DNA from 4 places in the Priestia sp. 179-F W1.4 NHS genome. Region 3 is predicted to be linked to each of the others. Evidence: predicted binding sites of a transcription regulator. Region 3 holds the regulator's gene; each other region holds the start of a gene.
What was found. The regulator Rex, encoded in region 3, represses fermentation and respiration genes when NADH is low (regulators of the CRP and FNR family bind a similar motif). The targets are predictions, from matches to a motif close to TTGTGAAATATTTCACAA.

Region 1 (2,178 bases), on a different contig from region 3:
TTTACTTCGATACCTGAGTTAGCAACTACAGAGTTACCTTGAACTCCGCCAGTCCATACCATTGTTTTTGTTTCAATTTTGCTGCCGTCTTTAAGTTCAACAGTTGTAGCATCCATTTTTGTTACAGGTGTACCAGTAACGAATGTAACGCCACGTTTTGTTAAGCTTGATTGAGCGCGCTCTACTAATTCAGCAGGGAAGCCTGGAAGAACTGTAGGAGCTGCTTCTACACAGTATAGAGAAATTTCTTTTGGATCCACACCGTGTTTTAGACATAGGCTTGGCATTAAGTCAGCGTATTCACCAACAAGTTCGATACCTGTTAATCCGCCACCGCCAACTACGATTGTACCGTCAGCTTTATTTTTTGTTTTGCTGTATTCAGCGATACAAGCTTCTACGTGTGCACGTAAACGGTTTGCATCATTTACTGATTTAAGAACGAAGCTGTGCTCTTCTAAACCAGGGATACCGAAGTAAGCAGTTTCACTACCTAAAGCTGTAACAAGGTAGTCGTAGCTTAATTTTGTACCATCTTCAAGAGATACTTCACGTTGATCTGGTGAAATTTCTTTTACCGTTGCAATTTTTAAATCAACGTTGTAGTTTTTAAGTAATTTATCAAGTGGTAAAGCTACCGCTTGTTCAGAAACGCCGCCTACAGCTAGACGGTGTAATTCTGTAATGATTTGGTGAGTAGCAAAACGGTTCACTACTGTAATTTTTGCTTCATCCGCACTTAGGTGTTGGCGAGCTGTCATTGCAGTTAATAAACCACCGTAACCGCCGCCTAAAATTAAAATATGTTTTGACATAGTCGATCCTCCGTCCACACTTTTTAATGAAAATTATTTTTGTTTTTCGTTTGTAATGTCTAAATACGCTTGTGCAAAGCGGAATAGTTTTTGAGCTTGTGGATCTTTAAGCATGCGTAATAAACCGAATAAACCGATTGAATTAGAAGCATTTGCTTCTGCACGATCGTTTGCTTCGATTGCAGTAGCTGCAAGACCTTTTACTGTTCCTTCTACTGGCTCGATAAATTCTTTTACTCCACCAAGTAGATCTTCTTTTAATACGTCGTCAGTTAATAATGATTGCGCAACGTCGTAAGTTTTTGTAAGCACCGTTACCATTTCAGATAATTTTGGTAAATTATCTACAAGAACAGTAAGAGCTTCTTGTACTTCAGGCTTTAACAATTGATCTAACACATCCGCTTGACCTTTGTTAACCGCCGCTTCTGTTTGTACAGCAGCATTTTCCTCTGCAGCTGATTTTTGAATAGTTGATTGAGACATGAAAAGTCCTCCTTTGCTGGATACTGTTGCATATGTAGTTCCTAGTTATCTGCTAGACTTTCAAACTACATTGTGAAGTTGTGAAATCTTGCACATAATTCTATTTTAATTTTAATACGAGATAAAATCAACTCATTTCGTTGAAAAAATAAGTGAAGAACCTCGTAACCCTTTGTTTAATAAAAGTTTATAAAAAATAAAGCGAATAATTGCCTAGGTAAATAAAATTAAAATAGGGAACTAACATGATTCCTCTTCCTACGATAAAACAAATAACGTCATATTTCAACACATACGAACTTAATATTCTATAAGTATTAAAAAGATAGGGCGCATTTACTATTTAAAGAGTTTTCAAAAAATTACATTGACTTACTATAGTGTTCTACATATAATCAGAATATAACATCTTATGTAAGGAGATATAACATGGTTATAGTGGATGAACTTTATCATAATGTGGTCATTACATTGCCTCAATTAAAATTAATTGAATTTATAATGAAGTTAAAAGAAGCTAAAGCACAAGAAATAGAAGATATAAAAACGAAAATTAGTAAATACGAAGAGAAGAAACGTGCTGAAGAAGCTTGGTATCAATCACTATCACCGTTTCGCAAATTTTTTACCGGGCGTCCTTTAAGTCAGCATCAAGCGGTCGAGTATATGGTATACGTAAAGGAACGCTTTAAAAAAATTGATCACCTTAAAGCACAAATGCGAGAACTTCATGAAGTTCTTGAATTAATAAAAGCGGAAAATGAAGAAACAAGTGAAATTACGCTTTCGCCTGCTATTGTACAAGAAATAAAACGATTAAAAAGCAGTGGAGGCGTTGGGATATGAGTGTTAATGAACTAAGTTTAGGGATAAATAC
Region 2 (2,178 bases), on a different contig from region 3:
ATTTTCTGATGTTATACTAAGCAGCTACTAGGTAAAAATAGCTGAACGAAGCTTTCTATGATAAAGCTAGAAAACTTCATTCACGTTATTGTGTTATTTTACTTTTTTTAAGTGCCTGTTTGCTCTGCTTTTATAATAATAAGAGCCGGTGCTTGGGCATTTGTAAAGCGTAATACCAAAAAACTGCAAAGGTGTTTTAATTCGTTTTAAAGAATAAGATAAGGGCATTATGGTCCTCCTAAATAAAATGGGTTAATATTACAAAATTTGAGTTAATTATACAAAAAAATCCTCGGTTGGTAAACCTTAATAACGAACAAAATAAAAAAATGTTCTTTATCAGAAACAAAAATGCGTTTTTTCTCTAGAATAATGCCTGTTTTACTGACATAATAGTTTAGGGAGTTTAGTATAGTTTTATTAAATTAACGTAAAAAAATAGGTATGAGGGTTATATTGCAACAGAATTTGATTTATAATTAGAAAGGTTGAAAGAAGGGATAAAATGGATATTAATGAAAAAAATGATATGTTGCTTCCTCCAGAATGGATGGCCCTTGTTAAGGAAGCAATGGATTCAAATATAACGAAGAATCAGTTTGAAGAGTTTCTTAAACAAAAATCTCTAGAAAACAAAGGTATACGTAGCAGCGAAAAAACCATTAGAACTTAAGTTCTAATGGTTTTTTACTATTGTGCTTTATTTTGTTGTAAAAAATCCTTAATTTCTTTGCTAGATAAGCCCAGCTGTTTTGCTTCGTAAATAAGCTGTAGCCATTCTTTATCTAGTTCGTTATCAAATACTTTGTTCAGCTTTTCCATCAAGTCTGCTCCTTTAGTAAAGGAAACTCAGCCATCATAGTGTAAAAACCGTAGATCTGTAGTTTTGCGTCCTAACTTTTCAATTAGTTTGCCTTTTTCTGTAGTAATATAATTTAAGTTATATTCTACTATATTTAGTCTGTAAAAACATGTAAAAAACAAGTTTTTGAGACTGAATTTCCGTTATTTTAAGCGTCTTCAGAAACATTCCGTTCCTTATGTGAGACTTTTCGTATAAATATTTTCACTTTATATCCCAATGTTGTAAACGTATACAATGAATTCATATGTTAGATAACCTAACACATAAGTTGAACGATTCAGAAAATTCATATATCTTAAATATATCTTTAAAGATGCATAGAAAATATATCTTTGAAACAAGCAGGTATAGACGCCAGGGGAGGAATGGAAGATGCAAAAAAAGAAACTCGTATTGATTGGAAATGGAATGGCTGGAGTTCGAGCGATTGAAGAAGTATTGAAGGTTTCAAGCGAAGCTTTTGAAATTACGATTTTCGGAAGCGAGCCGCATCCGAACTATAATCGTATTTTACTATCAAAAGTGCTGCAAGGAGATACGAATGTTGAAGACATTACGTTAAACGATTGGAACTGGTATCAAGAAAACAATATTACATTGTATACGGGCGAAACGGTTACTAGTATCGATTCAGTAAAAAAAGAAGTAGCGACAAACAGCGGCAGAGTAGAATCATATGATGAATTAATTTTAGCAACGGGCTCTCTTCCTTTTATTCTTCCGATTCCAGGGTCTGATAAAAAAGGAGTTACGGCTTTTCGAGATATAAAAGACACGGATGAAATGCTGCAGGCTTCTCAGCAGTATAAAAAAGCAGCGGTTATTGGAGGCGGACTGCTTGGATTAGAAGCGGCGCGCGGACTGTTAAATCTAGGGATGGACGTATCTGTGATTCATTTAGCTCCGTATTTAATGGAACGCCAGCTCGATCCAACAGCCGGCAAATTGCTTCAAAACGAATTAGAAAAACAAGGCATGAAGTTTTTGCTTGAAAAACAAACGGCGGAAATCGTCGGCGATGAGCGAGTTGAAGGATTATCTTTTAAAGACGGGACGTTTTTAGAAGCTGATTTAGTCGTGATGGCCGTTGGAATTAAGCCAAATGTTCAGCTTGCAAAAGAAGCGGGACTTAATGTAAACCGAGGAATTGTTGTGAATGACTATATGCAAACGGATATTCCAAACATCTACGCGGTTGGAGAATGTGCAGAGCATAGAGGAATGGTATACGGATTAGTGGCACCTTTGTATGAACAAGGAAAAGCATTAGCAAAAGCAATTTGCGGGGCAGAAAAAGTGCCTTATGAAGGATC
Region 3 (2,178 bases):
AAGTTTCAATATCTAAGTGGTTGGTAGGCTCATCCAGAATAAGCAAATCAGGCTTTGTTAAAAGCAGTTTTGCAAGAGCCAGGCGCGTTTTTTGTCCACCGCTTAAGGAGGAAATAGGGGTGCTGTAGTCAAAGTTTGAAAAACGGAAACCGTGAAGAATAGATCGTGTATCCGCTTCATACTGATAGCCGCCTAAATCTTTAAACGTTACTTGAAGCTGATCATACTCTTTGGTTAGTTTTTCGTATTGAACTGAATCATTAAAAATGTCTGGATCACCCATCTTCGTTTCAAGCGTACGTAATTCTTTTTCCATCTTCTTTAATGGAGCAAAGACAGTCATCATTTCTTCCCATATGGAGAGTGTTGACTCAAGAACTGTATCTTGTCCCATATAATCAATGGAAACACCCTTAGGTTTAATAATTTCTCCGCTGTCATAGGAAAGCTGCTCAGCAATAATTTTTAATAAAGTTGATTTACCAGCACCGTTTCGTCCCACTAGGGCAATGCGGTCTTTTGATTGTACTTCTAACTTTATATTCGATAAAATGGGTTCTGCCCCATAGTATTTTGTAATACCGTTCAATTGTAGAATAATCATTTTTTCACCTCTAGTAGTATATCCATAGTGTATTTTAACATATTTTTAACTACAAGTTCTTCCTACAAGCGTTTGTAATTTGTAGAGGGACAAGGACAAATGATGAAGCGAATGTTTTGATTCATGAAATAAAATGATTTTACCTGCACATTTTATACAGGATACTATGTTAAAATAAGAGATAAGTGCATCTCTGAACTTATCTATGATGGATGTAAAAAAATCCGTCATGACTAACAAACCGATCCTTTGAAGGGCTAATTGCTTCGTTCTACATACCGACTTTAAGGAGTGCTGAATAGACAAAAGCCGTCGAGGTGTGAAGCGGAGTATATATAAAACATGAGAAAAGAGAGAGAATTGGAAGCGCTACCTCAAAGCGGTTGATGCTTTGTGAAAGGTAATGCAATATGACTTGAAAATGTTAGTAATGACATACATGAACTGAGGGGGTACAACGTGAACACTGAACAATTAAAAATACCACAAGCAACGGCTAAGCGATTGCCGCTTTATTATCGTTTTTTGAAAAATTTGCATGCTTCTGGTAAACAGCGTGTGTCATCAGCGGAGTTAAGTGAGGCAGTGAAAGTGGATTCTGCTACTATTCGTCGGGACTTTTCTTACTTTGGTGCATTAGGAAAAAAGGGATACGGCTACAATGTGAATTATTTACTTACATTTTTCCGTAAAACGTTAGACCAAGATGAAGTAACGAAAGTAGCACTGATTGGCGTAGGGAATCTAGGAACGGCCTTTTTAAATTATAATTTTATTAAAAATAATAACACCAAAATTGAGTGCGCTTTTGATGTGATAGAAGATAAAGTAGGTACGAAAGTAGGCGACGTGCCGGTTTATCATCTTGACCAATTGGAAGATTATATGAGTGATGACATCTCAGTAGCGATTTTAACCGTTCCTGCCACTGTTGCTCAGCAAATTACTGATCGTTTAGTGAGTTGCGGAATTAAAGGAATTTTAAACTTTACTCCTGCACGCTTAAACGTACCGGATGAGATTCGACTCCATCATATTGATCTTGCTGTAGAATTACAGTCGCTCGTCTACTTTTTGAAAAATTATCCTGTTGAATAAGGCGGACTGTGTTACGATTTCCTTAAGTCTAAATTAATAAGGAGAGTGGGAATATGGGGATTGGAGCAGGCAGTTGGATTATTATTGCGATTGTAGCACTGCTTATTTTTGGACCGAAACGGTTACCGGAGCTAGGAAGATCAGTGGGCCAAACGCTTAGAGAGTTTAAGCATGCCGCTAGCGGTGCATCAGAAGATCGTGAAAAAGATAAACAGCGTCAAGTAGATGACAAAGAGTAAAAGGGTGATCATAGTATGACCGAACAAGAAATGTCAATATATGATCATATAGGAGAGCTGCGAAAACGCATTTTAATTGTTTTATTTTTCTTTGTGATTGCCACAATTGGCGGCTTTTTTATAGCGGATAAGGTTATTGTCTATTTACAGCATGCTGATGAGGCAAAGAATTTAACGATGAATGCATTTCGGTTAACAGATCCAGTTAAGATTTATATGCAATTTGCTGTTATTATC
Region 4 (2,178 bases), on a different contig from region 3:
TGGCGGGACATTTACTGTCTGGATTATCAAAAGGAGCAGAAGCGTTTCTGACGGCATTTGCTATTGGTGCAGGTATTGCCATTGTATTTACGCTTCTATAGAAGGGAGGCATCATATGCATATCGTAGAGCAGATAATTACAAGTTTTATTGCTTCAGCAGCGTTTGGGATTATTTTTAATGTTCCACGTGAATCATTATTAAAAAGTGGCTTTGTCGGAATGATTGGCTGGCTCATTTACTATTTGCTAACGTTCTATGGTGTAGATGAAATTCCAAGCACTGTAGCATCGGCCTTTTTTATTGCTATTATTAGTCAAATTTACGCAAAAATTTATCGTACGCCGATCATTATTTTCACCGTAGCAGGTATTATTCCGCTCGTTCCAGGGGGAACAGCATACGATGCCATGCGTAACTTTGTAGAAAATAATTATAATGAAGCGATTAGTCTTGCAGCAAAAGCCTTTATGATTTCAGGTTCAATTGCCATAGGTATTGTATTTTCTGAAGTCATTAACCAAATCATTCGTCAATCTAAATTAAATGCGAAAGCAAAATATCGACCATAGAGAAGCAAGCTCAAATCAGAGCGTGCTTTTTTTATGAAAAAATAAAGAGATCCTACCCTTTTTTGTCACAAGAAAGTCACGTTTTAGTCTAAAAACGTTCAAAAAATGTACGTGCACAGCTAAAAAAATAGACTATACTATGTAAATAGAAAGAGAGACATTACATATGTTTGTGAAATGTTGAGCATATTTCTCGAATTGTTATGCTCAATGTTTCACAATATAAGTGAAAGATGCTCAGAAATGAGCAAAGTATCTATGGAAATGATGAAATGTTCTTATATATGAAAGGAGAAAGAAGATGGATACAGTCATACTATCACGTATTCAATTTGCATCAACGACGCTGTTTCATTTTATCTTTGTACCGCTGTCTATCGGCCTTGTCTTTTTAGTAGCGATCATGGAAACGATGTACGTAGTAAAAAAAGATGAACAGTATAAAAAAATGGCAAAGTTTTGGGGGCACTTATTCCTGATTAACTTTGCTGTCGGAGTCGTAACAGGTATTTTACAAGAATTTCAGTTTGGCATGAACTGGTCAGAGTACTCAAGATTTGTAGGAGATGTATTCGGTGCGCCGCTCGCTATTGAAGCACTGCTCGCGTTTTTTATGGAGTCCACTTTCCTTGGACTGTGGATTTTCGGGTGGGATCGTTTGCCTAAATGGCTGCACTGTCTATGTATTTGGCTTGTTAGTCTAGGTACTATCTTTTCAGCGTTCTTTATTTTAACGGCTAATTCTTTTATGCAGCATCCGGTCGGAATGGAGCTAAATAATGGCCGTTTAGAAATGAATGACTTCTTTAAATTGTTAACGAACGGTCAGCTGTGGGTCGAATTCCCTCATACAATTTTAGGTTCGTTTGCAACAGGCGCCTTTTTTATCACGGGTGTCAGCGCTGTTATGCTCTTGAAGAAAAAACATGTGGCTTTTGCTAAAAAATCATTTCAAGTTGCTATCCTTGTAGGGCTAGTTTCAGGTGTAGGAATTGCACTATCTGGGCATGAACAGGCCGGATATTTAGTTAAAACACAGCCGATGAAAATGGCCGCAAGTGAAGGATTATGGGAAAACAGCGGAAGTCCAGGTGCTTGGACAGTAACAGCAAATATTCACCCTGATGAAAAGAAAAATACGAGTGAAATCAAAATACCTTACTTATTAAGCTTCTTATCATACGGTAAGTTTTCAGGCTCCGTTCCTGGAATGAATGAGCTGCAGCAGCAGTATACGGCGAAATATGGAGAAGGAAATTATATTCCACCCGTTCGAACAACGTTTTGGAGTTTCCGCATTATGGCTGGTCTAGGTGGCGTATTATGTGCATTAGGCATTTGGGGTACGTATTTGCTTTCTCGTAAAAAACTTCAAGAAAGCAAACTATTTTTACGTATTATGACGATTGCTATCGCCTTTCCATTCCTTGGAAGCTCAGCAGGTTGGATTATGACAGAGATTGGCCGTCAGCCTTGGGTTGTATTTGGCTATATGAAAACCGAAGATGCCGTGTCTCCTGGTGTAACAGCAGGTGAATTGCTATTTTCTATTATCTCGTTTTCGTTCTTTTATTTAATTTTAGCTGTGATTATGGTGTTCTTGTTCG

Region 1: ACH0CI_RS21170 (DUF1641 domain-containing protein) is a predicted target of Rex. The motif match lies at 1,380-1,397, and genes of this name have one in related genera.
Region 2: nirB (nitrite reductase large subunit NirB) is a predicted target of Rex. The motif match lies at 1,041-1,058, and genes of this name have one in related genera.
Region 4: ACH0CI_RS18890 (cytochrome ubiquinol oxidase subunit I) is a predicted target of Rex. The motif match lies at 742-759, and genes of this name have one in related genera.

The regions. Positions count from the first base shown of each region.
Region 1 is NZ_JBIQFF010000005.1:129,484-131,661, reverse strand. It holds gene ACH0CI_RS21175 (NAD(P)/FAD-dependent oxidoreductase) at 1-815, opposite strand, end outside; gene ACH0CI_RS21170 (DUF1641 domain-containing protein) at 849-1,301, opposite strand; gene ACH0CI_RS21165 (hypothetical protein) at 1,731-2,147, shown strand; gene ACH0CI_RS21160 (ammonium transporter) at 2,144-2,178, shown strand, end outside.
Region 2 is NZ_JBIQFF010000002.1:601,356-603,533, reverse strand. It holds gene ACH0CI_RS13575 (anti-repressor SinI family protein) at 506-673, shown strand; gene ACH0CI_RS13570 (anti-repressor SinI family protein) at 691-822, opposite strand; cyclic di-GMP riboswitch class I at 841-925, opposite strand; gene nirB (nitrite reductase large subunit NirB) at 1,238-2,178, shown strand, end outside.
Region 3 is NZ_JBIQFF010000019.1:12,153-14,330, reverse strand. It holds gene ACH0CI_RS26625 (ABC-F family ATP-binding cassette domain-containing protein) at 1-604, opposite strand, end outside; gene ACH0CI_RS26620 (redox-sensing transcriptional repressor Rex) at 1,064-1,702, shown strand; gene tatA (twin-arginine translocase TatA/TatE family subunit) at 1,756-1,941, shown strand; gene tatC (twin-arginine translocase subunit TatC) at 1,957-2,178, shown strand, end outside.
Region 4 is NZ_JBIQFF010000004.1:65,150-67,327, forward strand. It holds gene ACH0CI_RS18880 (threonine/serine exporter family protein) at 1-101, shown strand, start outside; gene ACH0CI_RS18885 (threonine/serine exporter family protein) at 116-571, shown strand; gene ACH0CI_RS18890 (cytochrome ubiquinol oxidase subunit I) at 873-2,178, shown strand, end outside.